Regions from separate parts of the Clostridium sp. DL1XJH146 genome, predicted to be linked through region 2. Evidence: riboswitches for the same ligand, from Rfam matches in the RefSeq annotation. Region 2 holds a riboswitch; the other holds the start of a gene.
The links. Region 2 has a riboswitch for glycine ahead of gcvT (glycine cleavage system aminomethyltransferase GcvT). Riboswitches for the same ligand answer to the same signal wherever they lie in the genome.
Positions count from the first base shown of each region.

Region 1: another riboswitch for glycine. It lies ahead of ACVHXK_RS07880 (alanine/glycine:cation symporter family protein); the one in region 2 lies ahead of gcvT (glycine cleavage system aminomethyltransferase GcvT).

Region 1 covers NZ_JBTVVN010000012.1:31,767-35,197, reverse strand. The annotation lists gene ACVHXK_RS07895 (mechanosensitive ion channel family protein) at 1-377, opposite strand, end outside; gene ACVHXK_RS07890 (hypothetical protein) at 688-963, shown strand; gene ACVHXK_RS07885 (hypothetical protein) at 1,066-1,353, shown strand; glycine riboswitch at 1,556-1,636, shown strand; glycine riboswitch at 1,835-1,933, shown strand; gene ACVHXK_RS07880 (alanine/glycine:cation symporter family protein) at 1,988-3,376, shown strand.
Region 2 covers NZ_JBTVVN010000017.1:57,483-60,913, forward strand. The annotation lists gene ACVHXK_RS10020 (MBL fold metallo-hydrolase) at 1-94, opposite strand, end outside; gene ACVHXK_RS10025 (hypothetical protein) at 181-810, opposite strand; glycine riboswitch at 1,273-1,375, shown strand; glycine riboswitch at 1,379-1,461, shown strand; gene gcvT (glycine cleavage system aminomethyltransferase GcvT) at 1,558-2,664, shown strand; gene ACVHXK_RS10035 (serine hydroxymethyltransferase) at 2,688-3,431, shown strand, end outside.

The DNA of each region.
Region 1 (3,431 bases), on a different contig from region 2:
CTAAATAAAGATACAAATTTTGAAGTTTGCACAATAGTGCCAGCACTAGTTGAGGAAATTACCGATTCTGTAATATCATATCCAAAACTTGAGGTTAAATATTTAATAGATAGATAAAGACCAAGTATGGTGAAAAATATTGATAATGGTTTTTCAAAGGATATAAGAATTATTTCGTCTAGGTTAGTTTTTGTTTTCTTGCTTATTTTTAATAGACGACTAAATATATATCTTGTGAAAATCTTTCTAAACAAAACAAAGAATAAAAAAATTAATAGAGCTATTATAACTATTTTGAGATTATTAAATGTAATAAATTGATAAATATAAGTTGTTGTATTATTAAAGCTGTCAAATGCTTCTTGTAATACGCTCATTGTAGCACCCCCTAATTAACCATTCTAAATGATTTTGCAATAATTCTCAAGATGATACGCTAAGTAACAGGGGTAATTGCGTTCTTTTTATAAGGCCGCTATTCAATGTAAATACTTCTACTAGGGAAAGCAATTTCTAATTTTTCTTCTTTTAGTATTTATAATATTTTGAAATTTATATATTCTTTATTGAAGAAATTGCATAAAAAAGAATTTTTTTAATAGCTGTAAGCTTTTTATTACATGTTTATTATGATATAATGTTAAACAGTAATAGTTATTAATTATGAAAATATGATGAGGTGATGTAATGAATAATTTGGATAAAATAATAAAAGATATTGAAAATGGAAAGGCTGATATGCAGCTGATAAATGAGGAAGTTAAAGCACAAGAAAAAGACTTCAGCAAACTTGATGGATTTTCAATGGTCCATAGTTTTAAATTTAATGAAGGCGATAAATTCATTAAATCAATAGTTGAGAAAGATGAACAATTATATTATGTTGAGAGAGATATTTGTGCAGATGAAGATTTTTATGGTACATGTAATTTAGAGTATGATAAAATTTATTTATTGAAATAGCATAATATTCACAAATTAGTCTAAAATTTGTGAATAAGGATGATTTGCTGATATAGTGAATCATCCTTATTTTATTATTTAAATTAAAAGGAGTGACTAAAGATGAATAATGGATTTATTTTTGTATTGTTTGTAGTTGGAGTATTGGAATTAGTATTAGCCTTCGTTAATGAAAAAATATTAAGAAAGAATTACAAAGATAAAAAAATTAAAAACCTTGAAGGGCTTATAAAATGGGAAAAATATTCAAACCTTCTGATAGGTGTATTAATAATTATCTACGGTGTAATATATTTAGTTGACTATACTAATCCAGTAATAAATTATTATGCGCCGGCTTTAGCTGTTATATTTGGTATGAGTTATTTTGGAAGGAAAAGATATATTTAAGCTAGTGATTATGATTTTCTTGCCTTTGGTGAGAAAATCTTTTTTTATACGTACACATATGTTACTTCGATAATTAAGAACATTATTTAAATGCGTGTTGTTTAATTGGGAAATTTATAAATTGTATAAAAGCTTGTATTATTATGAAAATCTATATATAATTATTAATGGTTTATTAATAATAAATTAACAATGTGTTCGGATGAAGATTGTGGGAGAGAGATGGCTTGCCATCCGCCGAAGAGGAAAAACTTTCAGGCACCTATGGGTTTTCAATGTGAAACTTTATTTGTACTTGTCCAAAACTCGGTGAATTTACGAGTTATGGATAAGTGAAAATAATTAGTTGAACTGAAAATCCCAAGAGTTTCTTTATGAAATTTTATCTATACGTTTCCAAAACTCAATGAATTAACGAGTTATAGGTACATATAAATAAGCAGTTTAGTTGGAAACTCTATTTTAGGAGAAAACCGTAATTGGACGAGCCTCTGGAGAGAGCTGATTATTCAGACACCGAAGGAGCAAGATAGTATTATTAACTATCGAATCTCTCAGGTAAAAGGACAGGGGATAGAAATTATGAAAATAATTTTGTCTCCTCCATTATATTAAATTAAGGGAGGATTTTTTAATGACAGGGTTTATGGAAGTATTAAACAAAATTGATTCATTGGTTTGGGGACCACCGTTACTTATTTTATTAGTAGGTACGGGACTTTATCTAACTGTAAGACTTGGGGTATTACAGGTTAAAAAGTTACCACTTGCACTAAAGTATTTATTTTCTAAAGAAAAAAACAATGATGCAGAGGGTGATGTATCATCATTTGCAGCTTTATGTACAGCTTTAGCAGCAACAATAGGAACAGGAAATATTGTTGGTGTCGCAACAGCAATTAAACTTGGTGGACCAGGAGCTTTGTTTTGGATGTGGGTAGCTGCTTTCTTTGGAATGGCTACTAAGTACTCTGAAGCGTTACTTGCAGTAAAATACAGAACCGTTGATGAAAATGGTCAAATGGCTGGTGGACCTATGTATTATTTAGAAAAAGGTCTAGGAAGTAGATTTTTAGCTAAGATGTTTGCAATCTTTGGAGTAGGAGTTGCTTTCTTCGGGATAGGTACATTCCCACAAGTAAATGCAATAGTTGAAGCTGCAGAAATTGTTTTCAACATTCCAATTGTGTTGACAGGAATAGTGTTAATAGTACTGGTATCTCTAGTAACTATAGGAGGCGTAAAGAATATTGCATCAGTGGCTGAAAAAACAGTTCCTTTTATGGCAGTATTTTATGTTATAGGTGCTTTAATAATAATAATAATAAATATTAATTTATTACCAGGAACAATAGCTTTAGTGGTAAAGAGTGCTTTCACTACAACAGCAGCAGCAGGTGGTTTCACTGGAGCAACTGTTATGCTTGCGATGAGAAGTGGTGTTGCTAGAGGAGTATTTTCTAATGAATCTGGTTTAGGTAGTGCACCAATAGCGGCAGCGGCAGCTAAAACTAAATCTTGTGTAAGACAAGGACTTGTATCTATGACAGGTACTTTCTTTGATACAATAATTATTTGTACTATGACTGGACTTGTTTTAATAATGACTGGAGCTTGGAATTCAGAATATGCAGGAACAGCTATGACAAATTATGCTTTTAGTAGTGGGCTTCCTATAGCTATGATAGGACAGTTGATTGTTACGATTGGACTTATTTTCTTTGCTTTTACAACAATACTTGGATGGAATTATTATGGGGAAAGATGTACTGTGTATTTAGTTGGAGTAAAAGGAATTAAACTATATAGAGCAGTATATATAATTTTAGTTGGACTGGGAGTATTTTTACAGTTGATAAATCTAAAATTAGAAATGATCTGGAAAATAGCAGATATAGTAAACGGACTTATGGCGATTCCAAACCTAATTGGATTAATTGGATTAAGTGGAGTTATTATAAATGAAACAAGAAAATATTTTAAAGACCTTGAAGATGACGGAATGGTTAAAGTAGCTGAATAAAAGATAGTGTGATATTTGATGTTATATATAGCACATATATGTAGAGATATATTTA
Region 2 (3,431 bases):
TAATAATTTCTTCATCATTAATTTTATAAAAAGGTATATAAGTCATTCCCGTATTTATACAAAATGTATTTCCCTTAACTTTTAATATATCCATAATATTTTCTCCATTTCTCTTTATTTTCATTAGTTTTATTATTATAAATTTTCTTTACTTACTAAACCTCCTGTAATAGTTCAAATTTATTTAAATAAAATCACACTATCTTCAAATATTGCACAGACTCCTTCGTATATATTGGTAGCACCACTCTTAGTATTTTTTATTTTAACAAAGTCTTTATAATTATCTCCATTATCATCTTCAGTCCAAAAGCTAGATATCACGTAATCCCCAATTATGCTATCAATATCTTCTCGTTTATTATCTAGTGTAAAACTAGTATTAATATTATAAATTTCATTAACTATTTTCTTATTTTCTCCAATAATTTTTGTCTCATATATGTTTCTATTTTTCACATCGTGCCATAAATTATAATAGGCACTTAACCCATCATCATTTAATTTTATAGACCTTACTAGCTCTGTCTCCAACGTTATCTTACTAATTGAATATATATCTTCAACTTTGCTTTCAAAATTCTTAACTCTATAATATATCTTTTCATCATCCATGCCAAAATACCTTGTCCACGAAGTAAGCTCTGTTTTATAAATTTCTTTAAAAGAAATTATATCACATTCATTTTTTACTTCTCCAACAAATCTATCTAAAGCTATAATATTTATACTTTCTCTGTATCCTTCTCTGTAAAATTCTTCTTTTTTAATACCTTCCTTAAATGACTCTTCAAGCTCCCAATCTTCCATATATGCTTCTTCGAAAATTATATATCTATTCCCATCAGTAGTGTAAGGAATAAAATAATCTCTAATTCCTAAAATGACTCTTTTATCTTTAACTATATATTCTTTTTTGTCTTTTAAGTCACATAAAATAGCATATTCATAGTCACCTTATTTATGATACTCTATTTGAAAAATAGGTGTCTGCCCATATCCCTATTCCCATGAAGAATATTTCTCGTAAATACTATTTAATTCAATATTATCTTTATCAAAACTTTTTTCTAAAGCCTGACTTAATTTTTCAATAGTCAATTCAGGTTTAATTATTTAATTAATTCAAAATCAATATAATTCTAAACTATTGAACAAAATAAATCAAATCATCAATAAAAATTAAATTATCAACAAAATTCTACATTAATTATTATATTGACAAAATAATATATTATAGTTATAATTTTAATAATTATTATAGTTCTCCAAAGGAAGTAAACGTGAGATATCTTTTAGTAGATAGCCGAAGAAGCAATAAGTTAACTGTCAAATTAGCTTAGAAACTTTCAGGCAAAAATATCGTTTATGGATGGAACTCTGGAAAGTCCACTAAGTGGCGCCGTAGGTGAAAGGTACTTTTTTTATTAAGTATTAAAACTCTCAGGTAAAAATACAGAGGAATATGACAGGTTTGTTTTGCGCCTGTTATATTCCTTTTTTTGTTATAAAAATATATTTTTATAAATTTACAATTTTTTAAGGAGGATTACAAAAATGGAAAATGTAAAAAAGACTGCCTTGTTTAATATGCATGAAAAGTATATGGGGAAAATTATTGATTTCTCTGGCTGGGCTCTACCAGTACAATATTCAGATATTCAAAAAGAACATGAAGCAGTTAGAACTTCTGCTGGACTATTTGATGTATCACACATGGGAGAGGTTGAAATCACAGGGCCACAAAGTTTCGATTTTATTCAAAATCTTATTACAAACGACCTAAGTAACCTAAATAATAATCAAACACTTTATACCTTTATGTGTTACCCAAATGGTGGTGTTGTAGATGACCTTATTGTCTATAAACATAGCAATGATAACTTTCTTCTAGTGATAAATGCTGCAAATATAGAAAAAGACTATCAATGGATGGTTGATAACAAAGCAAACTATAACTTAACGATTTCTAACAAATCTAATGAAATATCTCAAATTGCAATTCAAGGACCAAAAGCTGAAAATATACTTCAAAAGTTAACTAATGTTAATCTTGAAGAAATTAAATTCTTCTACTTTATGGACAAAGTTAAAATTGCTGGAGCTGAGTGTTTAGTATCAAGAACTGGTTACACTGGTGAAGATGGTTTTGAAATATACACCTTAAATGAAAATGCTGAAAAAATATGGGAAGCTTTAATGAAAGCTGGTGAAGAATATGGCATCCTACCAGCAGGACTTGGATGTAGAGATACCCTAAGATTCGAAGCTGCTCTTCCTCTTTACGGAAATGAATTATCAAAAAACATAACTCCTCTTGAAGCTAATCTCGGTTTCTTTGTAAAACTTGATAAAGACAATTTTATTGGAAAAGATGCTCTTACAAAGCAAAAGAAAGAAGGACTTCAACGTAAAATTATAGGTTTTGAATTAATTGGCAAAGGAATTCCAAGGCATGGTTATGAAGTATATTCAAATGATGAAAAAATCGGTGTTGTAACTACGGGATATTTATCCCCAACAGTTGGGAAAGCAATAGGCCTTGCTCTTATTGATTTTAAATACACTGCACTGGAAACTCATATTCAAATCAAAATACGCAAAAAATTTGTAGCTGCAAAAGTTATTAGTAAAAAATTCTACACTAAAAAATATAAAAAATAATACTAAATTTAGGAGTGACTATAATGAACTTTGAAAACCTTATAAAACAAGATAATGAACTTTATGAAATTATTTGTGCAGAGGAAAATAGACAACATGATAATATTGAGCTTATTGCATCTGAAAACTTCACAAGTAAGGCTGTAATGGAAGCGATGGGGTCAGTACTTACTAATAAGTATGCAGAAGGATATCCAAACAAAAGATATTACGGTGGATGTTTCGTTGTAGATAAAGCAGAAGATTTAGCAAGGGATAGACTGAAAGAGCTATTTGGTGCAGAACATGCAAATGTTCAACCACACTCAGGGTCTCAAGCAAATATGGCAGTATATATGGCTATGCTTGAACCTGGTGATACAGTTTTAGGAATGGATCTTACTCATGGAGGACATCTTACTCATGGTAGCAAAGTAAACTTTTCTGGTATATTATATAATTTCGTTTCTTATGGTTTATCTGAAGAAACTGAAAGAATTGATTATGAAAACTTAAAAAACTTAGCTTTAGAGCATAAACCAAAAATGATTGTTGCAGGTGCTAGTGCATACCCAAGAGAAATTGATTTTGCCAAATTAAGAGAAATTTCTGATGAAGTTGGCGCATACTTATTAGTAGATATGGCTCATATTGCTGGTTTAGTTGCAACAGGTGCCCATCCATCACCAGTTCCCTATGCAGAATTTGTTACAACTACAACCCACAAAACTTTAAGAGGACCAAGAGGTGGAGCTATACTATGTAAAGCAGAATATGCTAAAGCTATT